4 regions of the Sporosarcina thermotolerans genome follow, and region 3 is predicted to be linked to each of the others. Evidence: riboswitches for the same ligand, from Rfam matches in the RefSeq annotation. Region 3 holds a riboswitch; each other region holds the start of a gene.

Region 1 (4,436 bases), on a different contig from region 3:
CCTTCATTCAACTGCTTGATAAGCTGCAATAATTCCATGCTGGAAACGTCATAGACACTCGTTGCGCCTGGAAAATCGCCTACTTTCGTCGGGTCACCCGTGACGGCAAGGATATCGTGAATGCCTAACGCATCAAGACCCATAAGATGGGATTGGAGTCCGATCAAATTATGGTCACGGCATGTCAAATGGACAAGCGGTCGCACATTATATTCATGCTTCAAGATCGAACCCATCGCCATATTGCTAATGCGGGGGGAGGCAAGTGAGTTGTCGGCCAAAGTAACCGCATCAACGCCAGCGTCGTATAGTAGGTTTGCCCCTTCAAAATACTTATCGGTCTCCAAGTGTCGCGGTGTATCGAGCTCCACAATGACCGTCCGTTTCGTTTTTGCTTTTATATGCAGTGGTTCATATTTGACAGGGTCGGCTTCACGGATGACGATTGGTTTCTTTGGATTGACGACTTTCTCTATAATCGGGGGCAGACCTCTTAATTGCTTTTTCGCGGCGGCGATATGCATTGGTGTCGTTCCGCAGCATCCCCCGATAAGACGGACGCCCTCTTCGCGGAGTAATGTTGCCGCCCGACCGAAATAATCTGCTTCGGACGCATAAACGATTCTGCCGTCTTCTACATCGAGCAAGCTTGCATTCGGTGCAGCGGACAGGAACGCATGCTTCGGCAAGGTCACATTGTCAAAAGCTTGGATCGTATGGTAAGGACCTAATCGGCAGTTGACGCCAACAATGTCTGCCCCTAACGACTCGAGGCGATGAAGGGCATCATTTAATTGCAATCCATTCTGAAGAATTCCTGGTTCATCCATCGAAACTTGCGCGATAATCGGCAAATCGGTCATCTTCCTTAGCTCTGTGACGACCATTGATAACTCTTCGAAATCATAATACGTTTCCAACAACAATCCATCGGGTTCGCCGGTAAGCAGCGCGTCTGCTTGTTGTTGAACATACTTCAGCACTTCTGAAGTTGATGCATCACTTTTACGGATGCCAAGTAGTCCCCCGATTGTCCCAAGGACATACTGATTTCCGGGAGCTGCCGCCCGCTTTGCAATACGGACTGCCGCCTCATTGTATTCTTTCACTCTATCTTCTTGGCCATAACGGGCAAGCTTAAGGAAATTTGCGCCATACGTGTTCGTCTGGATGATATCAGCGCCTGCAGCAATATAATCCCTATGTATCTTTTCGATGATTTCAGGTTTCTCGACATTCAATTCTTCATAACAAAAGTCAATCCCGTATGAATAAAGCAAAGTTCCCATTGCTCCATCTGCGACAAGTACTTCGTTTTGCAATCGATCAAGTAATTTCAAGCCCTTCATCCTCCCGCTCTAATATAAAAATAAAAAAGCCTTCTTGAAATAGAAGGCTTTTAAAAAAACGCGATAATTCGCTATCCTTCTCATCTGTCAGGTCATATAAACCTGCTGGAATTAGCACCTTACCGATTACAACGGCTGGTTGCTGAAGCTTCGACGGGCCAGTCCCTCAGCTTCTCTTGATAAGAAAATATTAATTTAGTTGTTAGAATAATTTAAAACATCATACCGTTAAATGTTTAATACGTCAATAGATGAATTATGATAGAATGGGCATACGAACAAAAAATAGAAGGTGAATACGTTGAGGATTTTCAAGTTTTCAATTCCAATTGCACTTCTTGTTGCCGGAATTTCATGGTATATGCTCCATATAAACTTTCAGGAAGTACCAGGAACATCCAGAGTATGGATATCGATAGGTGCTGCTATCCTTAGCGGTACAATATCCTATTTTTTATTCCCAAAAAGTGAAGATAAAGAATGATTGAAGAGGAATCGATAGCCGGAATGCTGTCGATTTTTTTATATACCTATGGTTAACTTGTTTGAGAAACAGGTTGACACAATTTGAGTTAACTTTTATTCTATTGAAGATAACTCAAATTATGAGGTGGATTATGACAACAGCTAGTGTAAAAACAAAAACGGGTATGAGTGCATTCAGTATTGTCTATTGTGGGATGTTTGCGGCATTGATGATGATCGGAGCGAATATAACGTGGTTCGTGCCTTTCCTTGTCATTGGCGGAGTCCCGATAACGTTGCAAACCTTTTTTGCCGTGTTGGCAGGGCTTTTGCTTGGAAGCCGACTCGGTGCAATTTCGATGACAGTGTATATGTTCGCAGGTTTGGCGGGTGCACCTATTTTTTCAAAGTTCCAAGGGGGCTTTGGCTTCATTTTGGTACCGACTTTCGGCTTCGTTGTTTCGTTTATATTAGTTGCATTTGTAGCGGGGAAAATTGTCGAAAAGTACGGCAGTTTACGAAGTTATGTCGTTGCAGGGCTTGTTGCCCTTGTCATAAATTACGTAATCGGGACGAATTGGATGTACTTTGCATACAAGCTGTGGGCTGCGGCTCCAGATGCATTCAGTTACGGAGTTGCTTGGATGTGGATGGTACCGCCACTTCCTAAGGATATTTTACTGTCGATACTTGCTGGGATTTTCGGACACAGGATGTACAAAGTATTAAGGGTTAGAAGGACGATATAAAAAGGACAATCCGTACAGCTTCAATTGTGCGGATTGTCTTTTTTTATTATGATTGCGATAAATTTTCTAAAATAAAAATGAATCTAATGGCAAGTTCATTCGTATAGTAGGTGAGTGAAAATTTTATAAGAAAAGAGTGTTTGCATGATAAATTTATTGCTATTTTCACTAGTGGTTGGAATCATATCCGCAATTATAATCGTTCCGTTCGGGTCTAAAGAAAACGGGGAAGCTGCCTTTAATAGGATTGGCGCCTTGTCCGGAGCGGTTATTCTCATAGGCTTGTTCACATTTCTAATTTATTACCTTACGAATTTGGACAGGAATTGGACGTCGCTATGGGCCATGCTGTTAGCTGCAACGATTCTTGGCATAATCTTTGCAACAGGGAAAGAGCGAAGCATTAAGGTGGTACTGTTTTTGGCGGCGCTATCCGTAAGTGCATTCATCCTTAGTGCACCACTCTTCAATGCCGATCAAAAATATGAAGCAGTGGAAATGGATCAGCAAGTGGAAATCAAAGCGTTCGATGAAACAAAAACACCTGCGAGTGTGCCGCCGCAATTTGCCCGGAATAAAATGAAAAAAGCATTCGGGCAAGTACCGAATACAAGCTATTACGAGTTGGGGCATTTACAAATCCAAAAAGTGGACGGGGAATTTGTCTATATTGCGCCAGTCGAATTTTCGGGCTTCTTCAAATGGTGGAACGCAAAAACGACACCTGGTTATTTCACAATGAGTGCGACCGATTCAGCTGACAATCCGAAGTTCGTGAAAACTGAGATGTCCTACACGCCTTCTTCATTTTTCGGCAAGCAGGTTGAACGACATATGCGGATGGCTAAGCCTGAACTGATTTTTTACGGCGATGTCCAACTTGAGATCGACGATGAGGGCAAGCCGCATTATATCCGTTCATACGGGAATTTCATCACGGCAAGGAACGGGTTCGATGTCCAGGGGATCGTCATGGTCGATCCAGCATCGGGAGAATTGAATCAGTATGCTCTCTCAGAAGTACCGGAATTCGTTGATGGAGCGGTTTCTCCGGAAGCGGTCAGCCTTCAAAACAGCTATTTCGGTAAATACGTCCACGGTTTTTGGAATTCAATCGTAGGGAAGAAAGATGTCAAGCTTCCGTCGGACGAAGGGACAGAGGCGAATGTTAGCCCTGTATTCGACGAAAATGGCCATATGTTTTACTTCACTGATTTTACTAGCCCGAAAGAGGAAGTCGATTCGATGCTTGGATATGCATTGACGGATGGTCGGACTGGAAAAGCAATTTATTACACTGGTAATTTGGAGGAGTCCTACATGGATTCGCAAGGAACACTTCAAATTATTGAAAAGAAGTTCATTGAGAAGAAATGGACCGGGGAAATGCCTGTGCTATACAACTTCTATGGTGAAGCAAGCTGGTTGACGCCGGTTCTCGATTCAAATGGCTTCTTGCAAAACTATTTCATCGTTTCAGCAGCGAATCCGGAGATTTCCGTTTATGCTAATTCTCCTAATGAAGCTTTAAGGCTTTATAAAACGGCATTACAGCGCGGTGGCAGTACGGTTGACGGCAGCTCAGGCGCACCTGAAGCGAAAGTGGAAGTTGGTGTAGTTCGCGTTTACAAGGAACGCGCCGGGGACTTCACCATTGTTTCTATTTTAGGGGATGACGGACGGAATTACATTGTTTCCACCGAAGCTGTTCCGCTTTCAATCTATATTCAAGAAGGCGATCATCTTGCGATCACGTATTACGAAACGGGTGAACAATTCCTACCTGTTAAGTTAATGAAAAACATGACAATTGAATGATTAAATGAGGCAGTTCTCGAAATACCGGGAGCTGCCTTTCTTTATTGATTATCTG
Region 2 (4,436 bases), on a different contig from region 3:
CTGCACATTACGGAACTCCGCATGTTTCATCAACGCAGGGCCATGTTTTGCGAACATCTTTTTATTCGCAGTAATGATATGGCAACCCTTCTCGATTGCATCGGATAAATATGTATAGGCAGGTTCTTCTCCGACAATTGCTTCAAAAACAATATCAATTGTTGGGTTGTTCAGTATATCTCGAAAATCATCCGTAATTTGAACGTCTGTTATCGACGTACGTTTTTTCATCTTATCTTTCACAAGGATGGATACGACATCAACGGTGAATCCCGTGCTTTTTTTAAGCTCTTCCCGTTTTTCTTGGAGAATCCTATATACACCTTCACCAACCGTACCAAATCCAAGTATCGCCACTTTAATCGACGGCATTCCTCAACACCCTTTCCCAGGGCGCCAGCTATTAAAGAGCAAGACGCCTGTTATTGAACAGTGACCGGTACCGCCTTTTCAATTGCCTGCTCAAGGTCCGCAATGATGTCTTCGGTTGACTCCAAACCGACTGATAGGCGAATTAATTCTTCAGCCACTCCGGATTTTACTAAATCTTCCGCTGACAATTGCTGATGCGTTGTGGAAGCCGGGTGGATGATTAATGATTTGGCATCACCGACATTCGCCACATGCGACCAAAGTGTAATATTGTCAATAACTTTGCGACCCGCTTCACGGCCACCTTTAATGCCGAATACGATGATAGAACCGAAGCCGTTTTTCAAGTATTTCTTCGCGTTTTCATATGTCGGATGATCTTCAAGACCTGTATATGTTACCCATTCCACAGATGGATGGTTCTGTAGGAATCCAGCGACTTTAACGGCATTTTCATTATGGCGTGTAACACGTAAATGAAGTGTCTCCAGCCCTTGAAGGAAGTTGAAAGCACTGTCCGGATCTAAGCAAGGTCCGAAATCGCGTAATAATTGAACGCGGAGCTTCGTAGCGAATGCAGCTGCAGCTGTATCGATTCCGTAGCGCAGACCATTATATGTTTCATCCGGCTCTGTGAATCCTGGGAACTTGCCCTTCGTCCAGTCGAATTTCCCAGCATCGACGACCACACCACCAATTGTTGTGCCATGACCACCAATCCACTTAGTTGCGGAATGGATGACAACGTCTGCTCCAAATTCGATTGGGTTCGATCCGTATGGGGACGCGAATGTGTTGTCAATGAGGAACGGGATTTCATTCTCATGCGCAATATTTGCGACCGCTTCGATATCGAGCACTTGAAGGCTTGGATTCCCAATTGTTTCTGCGAAAATAGCTTTTGTTTTTTCAGTGATAGCGGCACGGAAGTTTTCAGGGTCTTCTGCATCAACGAATTTGACAGTGATTCCGTATCGAGGAAGTGTCACGGCGAATAGATTATACGTACCACCGTAAAGGTTGCTTGCGGCAACGATTTCATCCCCTGCTCCAGCAATATTCAAAATTGAGAACGCAATGGCTGCCATTCCGGAAGATAGTGCTACTGCAGCAGTGCCACCTTCAAGTAGGGCGACTCTTTCTTCAAAAACAGCAACAGTTGGATTTGTAATTCGCGTGTAAATATTGCCTGCTTCTTGCAGACCGAAAAGGTTTTGGGCATGTTCAGTGTCACGGAAGACGAATGCGGTTGTACGGTGGATCGGCACAGCACGGGAACCAGTCACAGGATCCGGCTTTTGCCCGCCGTGTAAAAGAAGAGTTTCAGGTTGAAGTTGTTTGTTAGTCATTTTAATTACCTCCAGTGGATTTTTTAAGATGAAAATAGTTCAATGCGGAGGCGTTGGGGGTTTTTGGAATAAAAAAAATAACCCCTTTCGCTAAGAGAAGGGTTACGCTTTCGCTTATTCCTCCTCTTATCTTTCAGACCGTTCGCACGAATCTGTAGGAAGTAGCACCTTTGCAAGTTCATCACTTGCCGGTTGCCGGGCATCGCAGGGCCTAGTCCCTCCGCCGCTCTTGATAAGAGTTTGGGTATTCAGTTTTTCATCTTGTTGTTCAGTATAGGAGACTCTTTTTTAAAAGTCAAGGGGGCAAATTTATTTTTTCTGAAACTTGCGCTTTGTCATTAATGTTATGATAATTTTAATTGTAGGGTTATGGGGGCGTATTCATGGGCGCGTGGAGTGGGTTCTTGAGCGCTGGAACGGTATCTTGAGCGCGTGACTCGAGTTGTTGGGCGCGGAAACGAAATCTTGAGCGCGGGCCATGGGTTCTTGAGCACGGAAACCGATTCTTGAGCGCGGGCCATGGGTTCTTGAGCACGGAAACCGATTCTTGAGCGCGTGCCATGGGTTCTTGAGTACACTATTAAAAAATTCTTTCTCGGGGGATTTTATATGACTTTATGGATCATTAGTATTGTAGTTTTGGGATATATAGTAGGTTGCTTGCATGGATCGACAATCGCGCGATGGATTTCCGGGGTTAATCTGAAAGAGACAGGGGTTAAGAATGCCGGCGCATCGAATGCGATGATTGTACTTGGGAAAAAATATGGCGCACTCGTTGCCTTGGTTGATATTGGCAAAGGGGTTTTGGCCGTAATTATTGTAAGGTTGCTTGCCGAACATTTTGGATTACCCGCGGACCAAATCACTTTGCTATTATTCATTGCGGGTGCAGCCGTGATATTTGGTCATAATTTTCCTTTCCATATGAAATTCAACGGAGGAAAAGGAACTGCAACTGTAATCGGAGTGCTATTTGCAATCGATTGGTGGTTCGGGCTTGCTGGATTGCTCTTATTCATTCTTGTTGCGCTCGCGACGGATATTCTCGTGTTTGGCGTCATCATGCTCTATATCACGCTCTTGGCAATGGCCATTTGGCTGGATGGCTACTGGCCGATACTGATATCGCTATTACTTTTCTTAATCGCAATTTGGAAGCATTTTGAAAACTTCAGGCGGATTCGTAACAGAACCGAGCCGAGGATTCGTGCATCGTTCAAGAAATAGAAGCAAACAAAAATGAAGTGATACTTTTACTACTGCACTAACATAAAAATGATAGCTCTCACACTGTAGTTACGTTGCAAGCAACTGCACGAACAGTCAGGTGAAAGGTAGGTGGAGAATGAAAAAAGTTTCGAAATGGATACAAACAAAAAGTCGTTTATTAGCTGTTGGTGCTGCGTTGGGATTAGCCTTTGCTGATTTTGATCCATCAACTCCCCCACCTGATAAACAGGTCGTGCAGCTTCAAGTACAAACAGATGATGATAAGGAAAAAACAGAATAGTCTAATAGTATGGATTGCATTTAGTAGTTGCGTATGAGTGCAAGAATGCAAATTTTTCATCTGCGGCCTGGATTCTGATTCTGCAAAGTTCGACAATTTGTGGTATACTAATAGTAGACAACTTGATTAAGATCGTTTTCGACTAGTTGTTTTCCATCATGACTTTTTTTGCTAAGGACAGACCTTGGCGTTTTTTCTTTTTAGTTTATGGTGAGAATGCACAGTAGGAGGGATTCGATTGGCTTTTCCACGTAGGGAGAAACCCGTTTCAGATTTTGTCTCGGCTCGTCATATCGACGAAGAGATTTCATTTACCCGCAATGATCATGAGGTGAATGGAACAATCCACAAGATACTCGAGAATTCGGTTATCGTGAAGATTTCCGAGGATGATGCAGAACGGATTGGTGTCGCATCCAATCTAACTGTCGTTGCACACAAGAACTACTCAGTAGGTTAATTTATACGAAAAGGGCATCTCCATGAGGAGTGCCCTTTTTCTATTCTTTATATAATAAAATACACTAAGACCGACAAACAAATGGATGTAATTGTGACCGCTATCAATGGTCTCATCGCCCGGTCCAGCAGATCCTTCAGACTCACATTTAGCCCAAGCCCGACCATGGCGGCTGTCAATAACCACGTTGTTGCGCTACTGATTCCTGACATTACCCCGTCCGTTACCGGAATTGAATGACCTAATACATAACTTCCAAACAAGCTCATTAAGATGAATCCAACAAGGAACCATGGGAATTCGATTTTATTCTGCTCCCCATCCTCTCCTTTGCTTTTACGCTTCATGAAATAGATGAAGATAAGGCATAGCGGTACCAATAGGAATACCCTGCCTAATTTTGCGAGTAATGCGATAGCAAGTGCATCCTCACCAGCTGGTGCAGCCGCAATCGCTACATGCGCCAATTCATGAAGACTCATTCCTGACCAAATGCCATATTCAGTTGGAAGAAGGGGCAAAATCGGACGCAATAGCGTATAACCGATTGCAAAAACGGTGCCCAACATCGCGATAATGCCAACACCAATAGCGGTATCTTCATCCTTGGCTTTAACAATCGGTGCCACCGCTGCGATGGCTGCTGCCCCGCAAACTCCAGTCCCGACGCCTAAAAGCAAAGAAATATTCATATCTGCTTTCAACCATTTTGCAAGAAGAAGCGTGACTCCAATTGCAAAGG
Region 3 (4,436 bases):
TTTTATTCATCATCTTAATGGTAGTTCTAATGATTGCCGCTGCGACGCAAAATGCTCGAAAGAAAGGGAAAGGGATTCGGGGCATTACATGGAAACTGATTGTTACATTTATAACCGTTGAACTGCTAACGCAAGGTCTTTTAATCGGCCTGCAAATTGTTCCACCCACCGCTCAATTCATCATTTCAATTAGCGGCATGTTAATCGGCAATTCAATGGTACTCTCCATTCTTTTCCTGAATCGTTTTTCTTCGGAAATTGAATCTAATAGCGATGAAATAGAGTTGATCCTTTCTCTTGGAGGGACGCCGAAGCAGGCCATTCATCAACAGCTCATCAATGCCATTAAATCAAGCTTGATTCCAACGATAGAAAGCCAGAAAACGATTGGTCTTGTTCAGCTACCTGGTATGATGAGCGGTCAAATAATAGCTGGCGCCGACCCTATGCAGGCAGTGCAATTCCAACTGATCATCCTCTTTCTTCTATTGGCAACGGCTGCCGTTACAAGTATCATGTTAGGATTTCTCTCTTACCCAACATTGTTTAATGGGAGGATGCAAATGATCAGAGCGAAACGGTTAAAATGAGATAGACTATTTTATCGATTCATATAACATAGTGACATATCATTCCAGTTCGCCTAAGATTAATCAAGGGGGTGTTTTCTTGTTTGAAGAGATGAAAATCCGTTATTTATTCGCGTTATCGGTTGTAAGTTTACTTGTTTTAGTTGTATTTACAGTTGGGGTCGGAGTTAACGAGGAGTTCTTCGGAGCTGCTGCAAATATCGTTATTTATGCGATTATACCTGCAATTTTTTTCGGGTATTATTTCAATAAGTATCCGAACGTGATTCGGGATACGGTTTTCTTCAAGGGGATAAAACCGTGGGGTCCAGCCATAGTTGGCATCGTCATTGTATCTATCGTACTCTCTTTAAGTTCATTTTGGTTGCTCGTCTTTGTCGTTGACCCAATACTCCCGGCATTTGCTGATTTTCTAATGACTGAAGTGCCAATGCCTACGAATCCCGTCTTATTGGTAACTGAAATTATTGCTATCACCATCTTGGGCCCGATTGTCGAGGAATTCGTCTTCCGGGGAGTTTTCTTGCATCGCTTCATGAAGAAAACATCAATGTGGGGCGGTATTTTGATATCGAGCATCCTTTTCGGGGTTTTGCATGCCGATATGATCGGCGCTTTCCTATTCGGACTTATCGCATGTCTACTTTACTTGCGAACCGGAAACCTTTTACTACCGATTTTGATGCATATATTGAACAACACGCTTGCTGTGATCTCTTCATTTTTGCCAGCCTCATGGTTCGATGGCGTGGTTATCGCAACGCGTGAGGATATTATTAACAATGCTAGCACATTGTCTGTCCTACTTGTTATCAGTTCAATTTTAACTGCCTATATCGTAGTAAAATTAGGAAAAGGTTTATCGAAGAAAAGAGAAGAAGCAATGAGTGCACTTGAAACGATATCCGAGTGAGCGAAAGGGCGACTGAATCGCCCTTTTTTTCATCCAAATAATTTCAACCCGACTGCCCCACCGATGATTAAGCATAAGAAAAGGATCCGTTTCCATCCAGCTGCTTCCTTGAAAAACAAAATGCCCATCAAGACAGCCCCCGCAGCACCTAATCCAGTCCAAACTGGGTACGCAGTCCCCATCGGAATTTCACGCATCGCAAGCGATAGAAAATAAAATCCTATTGAAAATGTAGCGACAATTACTATCAATCGTTGCCATGACCTCTTTTGCAAATATAAGTTAATGGACATGACTCCGAAAATCTCGCCTAAACTGGCGATGACAAGATAAACCCATGCCATTTCATTCGCCCCCCTCTTCCACCGGGATTGACTCAACGGAAGTCATCTTTATCCCAATAACACCGACGATAATAATTGCAATGAAAAACACCTTCATGATGGAAAGCTCCGCATTGAAAAACAGAAAATCGACCAACACAATCGCCGCAGCTCCAGAACCGGTGAAAACCGCATAAACTGTCCCCGACGGCAGCTTCTCACATGCTTTTATAATTGCGTAAAAGCTGATGATGATCGCAACAACAGTCCCCGCCCACTCTATGGCGGAGTCGGAATACCTAAGTCCAATCACCCAAAACACTTCGATGATCGCCGCCAATAAAACATAAAGCCAAGCCAATAAAAATCCCCCTCACCACTCAACATGACCCCATTATAGCAAATCATTTATAAAGTTATTTTCAGAGCTCTCTTGCAATCTATACAGAATCATGGTAATTTTAGATAAATCATTTTTCCAACAATTATATATTTTGTTTCTTATCAAGAGAGACGGAGGGATTTGGCCCGACGAAGTCTCAGCAACCAGCTCGATTTGGCATGGTGCTAATTCCAAAAGACGACCCCGTCTTGAAGATAAGAAGATTGATCTCAACAACCGTTGAAGGCCCTCTTCTTATTCGAAGAGGGCCTTTTTATATCGATAAACCAAAGGAGATGGACATGTTGACAAATCATAGCATAAACACGAAATTGGTACAGTTAGGAAATCATAGCGATCCGAGAACAGGAGCAGTCAATCCCCCAATCCACTTCTCCACCGCCTACAAACATGACGGCTTAGGGCTCTCCACAGGATACGACTACACAAGGACGAAAAACCCAACACGGACAATCCTCGAAGAAGGAATTGCCAATTTGGAAAACGGCGACCGAGGCTACGCATGCAGTTCCGGGATGGCAGCTATCCAACTTTCCCTCTCCATCTTCAAGCCTGGAGATGAACTGATTGCACCTGACGACATATACGGAGGTACCTATCGTCTGTTCAAACAATATGCCAATATATATGGCATTACGACATTCTATACTTCATTTCAAAATGTAGAAGAAACAGAGAGGCTTATCACAGAGAACACAAAAGCACTTTTTATCGAAACACCGACGAATCCGCTTATGCTGGAAATAGATATTGAAAAATACGCGGCGCTTGCGAAGAAACACGGGTTGCTGTTAATCGTCGATAATACGTTTTTAACGCCTTTCTATCAGCGCCCAATTGAACTTGGTGCGGATATCGTCATCCATAGCGCGACAAAATACATCGGTGGTCATAATGATGTATTGGCCGGACTTGTTGTTGCGAAAGGGGAAGAATTATGCAATCTTTTAGGCGAAAACCATAATGCGATTGGCGCCACGCTATCCCCTTTCGATTCATGGCTTGTCGTCCGCGGATTAAAGACATTGCATGTACGGATGAAACAACATGACGCAAATGCAAAGGAGCTCGTCGCCTATTTGGAAAATGAACCGCTTATAGCGGATGTCCTTTATGCAGGAAAAGGTGGAATGATTTCCTTCCGACTTCAAAACAGCGAATGGATCGGTCCGTTTCTCAAGAACTTACACCTTATTACTTTTGCTGAAAGCCTCGGCGGTGTAGAAAGCCTCATTACATATCCGACGACACAAACCCATGCTGATATCCCTGAGGAGGAAAGGGAAAAACGTGGAGTGGACAAACGGCTATTGCGTTTTTCCGTAGGGTTGGAAGAAGCTGAAGATTTAATTGACGACTTAAAGCAAGCCCTAACAGCAGCTTCAAAATCCCCCGTTCTTTCTAACTAATAAAAAAGGCCGCCTTGAGCAACTCAAGGCAGGCCATTTTTTAAAATTATGCTTGAAGTTCAGCAAACGCTTTAGTCTTTGAATAAAACTCGATAAAGTTGTTCACAACTTTATCCAAGAAATCAATCGTCGCTTGGTCTGTCAATTGTCCAATCTCATCGACTTTTTGTTGAATCGAACCAATGAATACATCATTTCCAGGCAAAAGTGCAGGTGAAAGCATCGGGTTAGAAAGTATTTGTTTTAAGTGTATTTGTGCACGCACTGTACCTAACACTCCCGCCGAAGCCCCGATCATGAATGCAGGCTTATCTTTTATAGCGAAGTTGCTTCGTGATAGCCAGTCGACGGCATTTTTCAATACGCCAGGAATCGAGTAATTGTATTCGGGAACAGCGAAAAGAATTGCGTCCGAATCCCTTATGTTATCCATGAATTCAGTAACGATTTCCGGAGGATTGCTTTCCAAGTCCACTGAAAACATCGTTAGGTCATTGATGAAAACAGGAGTGATTTCCAATTTTCCTACATACTTTTTCCTTAAAAATTCAACCACACCTAAATTGACTGATTTAGAACTTGTACTACCTATAATCGCCTTAACCTTAATAGTCATCTTATAAAATCTCCTTTATACATATCGTTTCCAGACCAAGGCAAGGTATGCATTAGAGCATATGCCATGAATCGAAAACTTTCCTTAGATAATATCTCATATTCAAAATACTTTCTCAACAAATTTAGTTGGACCTTAACTTTATTTTTTGTTCATTTGTAAAAATATTCTTTTAGATATTT
Region 4 (4,436 bases), on a different contig from region 3:
TGCGCTTGGTTCCCCGGCGAAAGTCGTCCGTGAATTGAATGATGATGATCGAGCTGATATGAAGCGGATTGTTGAAAGTTACGTTGAAAAAGGTGCTATTTATAAGGGTATGCAAAAATAATAACGGTGTAGGTGTTGCCACTTTTTGCGCAACACCTTTATTTTTTGATAGCCATGAAAACAATGATTCCTGCCACGATGATAATAGTGAATAAACCGATAAGTCCTAACAACCAAAAGCTTATTATACCCATATAAAATCCCCCATCCTACCAATCTATTTACTAATTAAACGTTTAAATTTCAGTTTAGTTCCCTAATCTTACACCTTTTTATAACGCTGCCTGAAGAATGGACCTTGGTAGAGGAAGAATGGACCTTGGTAGCTGAACAATGGACCCTGGCTGTGGAAGAATGGACCTTGACCGTGGAAGAATGTACCTTGATAGCGGAACAATGGACCCTGACCCTAAATAAATGGACCTTGCCCACTTAACACACAGCCAAGTTCTCCTTTCCACTTAAAGAGTTCTCATTCTTCGTCGTAGAGTTCTCCTTTCCACATAAAGAGTTCTCGTTCTTCGCCATTTAGTTCTCCTTTCCTCTAAAAGAGTTCTCGTTCTTCGTCGCAGAGTTCTCCTTTCCACTTAAAAAGTTCTCGTTCTTCGCTCAGGAGTTCTCCTTTCACCAAAATAAAAAACAGGAAGGCTGGATTTCTCCATTCTTCCTGTCTCTTTATTCAATCATCCAATTATTAATTAGACAATCCAGCTCTATCCTTCAATTCTTCCGCCTTATCCGTGATCTCCCAAGGAAGTTCAACGTCTGTACGACCGAAATGGCCATAGGCTGCTGTTTGTTTGTAAATTGGACGGCGAAGGTCAAGCATTTTAATGATGCCTGCAGGGCGTAAATCGAATAACTCACGCACGATTTCCACAAGCTTGCTTTCCTCTACTTTACCTGTTCCGAATGTATCAATCGAAATAGAAACTGGCTTCGCCACACCGATTGCATATGCCAATTGCACTTCACAACGATCCGCAAGCCCAGCTGCAACGATATTCTTCGCAACATAGCGCGCAGCATATGAAGCGGAACGGTCCACTTTTGTAGCATCCTTCCCGGAGAATGCACCACCGCCATGACGTGCATAGCCGCCGTATGTGTCAACGATGATTTTACGTCCCGTCAATCCTGCATCCCCTTGTGGGCCACCGATAACGAAACGGCCTGAAGGGTTGATGAAGTATTTAGTTTCTTCATCTAATAACTCCGCAGGGACGACCGGCTGAATAACTTGTTCTTTCAAATCTCTTTGAATTTCTTCAAGTGTCACATCAGGAGAGTGTTGAGTCGAAATAACAATCGTGTCAATACGGACAGGATTATTATTTTCATCATATTCTACTGTTACTTGTGTTTTTCCGTCCGGACGCAGATAAGTAAGAATATCTTCTTTACGTACTTCAGCAAGGCGGCGGGCAAGTTTATGGGATAAACTAATAGGCATCGGCATGAGTTCAGGTGTTTCATTACATGCAAAACCGAACATCAATCCTTGGTCACCAGCTCCGATTGCGTCAAGCTCCGCATCTGTCATTGTTCCTTCTCTTGCTTCAAGCGCCTGATCCACGCTTGCCGCGATGTCTGGGGACTGCTCGTCAATCGAAGTTAAAACAGATGAAGTTTCCCAGTCGAATCCGAATTTAGCACGTGTGTACCCGATTTCTTTCACTGTATCCCGTACAACTTTCGGAATGTCGACATAGGTAGTTGTTGTAATTTCACCTATAACAAGAACTAATCCTGTTGTAATTGTCGTTTCACACGCCACGCGTGCATTTGGGTCTTCCTCTAAAATCGCGTCCAAAATAGCGTCAGAAATCTGATCGCACATTTTGTCCGGATGTCCTTCAGTTACCGATTCCGATGTAAACAGTCGGCGATTTGTCATTGTTGTTTCCTCCTTAACAGCTTGCAAATATTGATACGGTACTCTAATTGTCCCAGTAAGTTCAGCGCCTAGAGAGTCGACGTCAACATACACAAGGATTAAGGGCCTGTAAAATGAATATAAAAAGCCCTTCGCTCACGTAAATATACATGAGGAAAGGCAGAATTTCAAAAGCAGCACCTTTCACTCTTATCGTCCAAGGAATTCAACCTTGCTCCAGGTTTGGCACCTTCTCGCAGGTATATATGCGCAGGTTGCCGGGCTTCATAGGGCCTGTCCCTCCGCCAGCTCGGGATAAGAGTATCCGTTCATCTAACAATAGTAAGTAAAGAAAGTGGTTTTGTCAAATATTTTTGATCTAACCGCTTGTGTTTTCAATTAGTATAGACTATTATTCTAAATGTGTTATACTATTTACGAAATGTGATGACACCCGTGACTCGGGATTACACGCAAAGGACGGTACGAACAAAATGATCTCAGCGAAAATTGAAAACGGACTACATGAGTTACTTTCAGGCAATAACGTAAACATCCAGCCTTCAGTGGCAGAGTTAGTTGAAAAAGCGACAGCTCGTGGAGAAGCTAAACTTTCTGCAGATGGAGCACTTACTGCGCAAACTGGAAAGTATACTGGCCGTTCACCTGGAGATAAGTACACAGTCGAAGAAGATTCTTCCAAAGATAAGATCGATTGGGGCAAAGTTAACCAACCGATTTCCAGTGAATTATTTGATTCATTATATACAAAAGTGATTAACCATCTAAAAAAGAAAGACGAACTATTCGTTTTTAAAGGCTTTGCAGGAGCTGATAAAGATTCACAGCTTTCCATTCAAATTATTAATGAATTCGCTTGGCAAAACCTATTTGTTCAGAATCTATTCATCCGACCTACTGAAGAAGAATTGAAAGCACATGAAGCACAATTTACAATACTTGCTGCTCCATCTTTCAAAGCAGATCCAGCAGTCGACGGCACGAAATCCGAGACTTTCATCATTGTATCACTTGAGAAGCGCATTGTCCTTATCGGAGGAACAGAATACGCAGGAGAAATGAAAAAATCGATTTTCTCTGTCATGAACTACTTGCTTCCTGAGCGCGGAATTCTTCCTATGCACTGTTCAGCAAACGTTGGTGAAGAAGGCGATGTTGCCCTATTCTTCGGCCTTTCAGGTACAGGAAAAACGACTCTTTCCGCTGATGCTAACCGTAAGTTGATCGGTGATGATGAGCACGGCTGGTCTGATAACGGTGTATTCAACATCGAAGGTGGATGTTACGCAAAATGCGTCAACTTGTCTCAAGAAAAGGAACCAGAAATCTTTGGAGCGATCCAATTCGGTTCAGTTCTTGAAAACGTTGTGCTTGACCCAGAAACACGTATCCCAGATTATGACGATAGTTCATTAACTGAAAATACACGTGCAGCTTATCCAATCCAAAATATCGAAAACATCGTAACACCGTCCGTTGCAGGACATCCGAAAGCAATCGTGTTCCTAACTGCGGATGCGTTTGGCGTGTTACCTCCAATTTCGAAATTGACGAAAGAACAAGCGATGTATCACTTCCTAAGCGGTTTCACATCGAAGCTTGCAGGAACTGAGCGTGGCATTACTGCACCTGAGGCTACTTTCTCAACATGCTTCGGTTCTCCATTCCTACCGCTTCCAGCGACTGTGTACGCTGAAATGCTTGGTAAGAAAATCGATGAGCATGATGCACAAGTATTCCTTGTAAACACTGGTTGGACGGGTGGCGTTTACGGAGTTGGTAAACGTATGGAATTGAAACATACACGTACAATGGTCCGTGCTGCAATTGCTGGCGAATTAACTGATGTTGAATTTGAAGAAAATGCAATTTTTGGCCTTGCTATGCCAAAAGCTATTGAAGGTGTGCCAAGCGAAGTGTTGAACCCTCGCAATGCGTGGAGCGATCCTGCAGCATACGATGAAAAAGCAAAAGAATTAGCGGACCTTTTCCGTGAAAACTTCAAGAAATTCGGTCATGTCTCTGAAGAGATTACACTAAAAGGCGGACCGATTGCTTAATAAAAGCTTTCTATTAGTATCATATATGCCAAGAAAAACAATACGTTTTTCTTGGCATTTTTTATTTTTTACAAAAGAAGTTAACGATTGTCCAATTGATTGAAAGTGAATAGGAATGCATTTCATTCACATACTAAATAATGATCCATGATTTAATGGAAAACATGAAGAAATGAGGGAAGAAAAAATGGGCATTTTAAGCGGAAATCCTAAAGACGAGCCAATGCATTATGGTGAGGTAATTGGTTGTTGGGCATATTCGGGAGCAAATAAAGGATTGATCAGTGGTTATGAAGCATTCATCAACCATGCCGGCGATGAGGATCTGATTGAACTATTAAGGGAAGCCATTGAAATGATGAAAGCCGAGAATAAAGCTGTGGACAAGGTGTTAAAGGATAATGGAGTGACTCCTCCTC

Evidence for each region. A riboswitch is a leader RNA that binds a small molecule or an ion and turns the genes downstream of it on or off. The one in region 3 is predicted to bind S-adenosylmethionine.
Region 1: it holds a riboswitch for S-adenosylmethionine, as region 3 does, so the genes downstream of both, ACFPZG_RS17990 (bifunctional homocysteine S-methyltransferase/methylenetetrahydrofolate reductase) here and ACFPZG_RS05480 (methionine biosynthesis PLP-dependent protein) in region 3, are expected to answer to the same signal.
Region 2: it holds a riboswitch for S-adenosylmethionine, as region 3 does, so the genes downstream of both, ACFPZG_RS06505 (O-acetylhomoserine aminocarboxypropyltransferase/cysteine synthase family protein) here and ACFPZG_RS05480 (methionine biosynthesis PLP-dependent protein) in region 3, are expected to answer to the same signal.
Region 4: it holds a riboswitch for S-adenosylmethionine, as region 3 does, so the genes downstream of both, metK (methionine adenosyltransferase) here and ACFPZG_RS05480 (methionine biosynthesis PLP-dependent protein) in region 3, are expected to answer to the same signal.

Annotation. Positions count from the first base shown of each region.
Region 1 is NZ_JBHSRM010000029.1:32,598-37,033, forward strand. It holds gene ACFPZG_RS17990 (bifunctional homocysteine S-methyltransferase/methylenetetrahydrofolate reductase) at 1-1,340, opposite strand, end outside; SAM riboswitch class I at 1,427-1,535, opposite strand; gene ACFPZG_RS17995 (histidine kinase) at 1,651-1,833, shown strand; gene ACFPZG_RS18000 (biotin transporter BioY) at 1,967-2,563, shown strand; gene ACFPZG_RS18005 (hypothetical protein) at 2,708-4,381, shown strand; gene ACFPZG_RS18010 (hypothetical protein) at 4,423-4,436, opposite strand, start outside.
Region 2 is NZ_JBHSRM010000011.1:28,089-32,524, forward strand. It holds gene ACFPZG_RS06500 (homoserine dehydrogenase) at 1-372, opposite strand, end outside; gene ACFPZG_RS06505 (O-acetylhomoserine aminocarboxypropyltransferase/cysteine synthase family protein) at 423-1,721, opposite strand; SAM riboswitch class I at 1,845-1,960, opposite strand; gene ACFPZG_RS06510 (glycerol-3-phosphate acyltransferase) at 2,331-2,951, shown strand; gene ACFPZG_RS06515 (hypothetical protein) at 3,070-3,234, shown strand; gene ACFPZG_RS06520 (DUF2187 family protein) at 3,473-3,694, shown strand; gene ACFPZG_RS06525 (YeiH family protein) at 3,742-4,436, opposite strand, start outside.
Region 3 is NZ_JBHSRM010000009.1:11,458-15,893, forward strand. It holds gene ACFPZG_RS05460 (ABC transporter permease) at 1-590, shown strand, start outside; gene ACFPZG_RS05465 (CPBP family intramembrane glutamic endopeptidase) at 670-1,503, shown strand; gene ACFPZG_RS05470 (DMT family transporter) at 1,533-1,847, opposite strand; gene ACFPZG_RS05475 (DMT family transporter) at 1,849-2,187, opposite strand; SAM riboswitch class I at 2,325-2,430, shown strand; gene ACFPZG_RS05480 (methionine biosynthesis PLP-dependent protein) at 2,511-3,638, shown strand; gene ACFPZG_RS05485 (NADPH-dependent FMN reductase) at 3,685-4,254, opposite strand.
Region 4 is NZ_JBHSRM010000013.1:677,381-681,816, forward strand. It holds gene ACFPZG_RS11295 (gamma carbonic anhydrase) at 1-121, shown strand, start outside; gene ACFPZG_RS11300 (hypothetical protein) at 323-457, opposite strand; gene metK (methionine adenosyltransferase) at 755-1,957, opposite strand; SAM riboswitch class I at 2,144-2,258, opposite strand; gene pckA (phosphoenolpyruvate carboxykinase (ATP)) at 2,431-4,017, shown strand; gene ACFPZG_RS11315 (DUF3231 family protein) at 4,205-4,436, shown strand, end outside.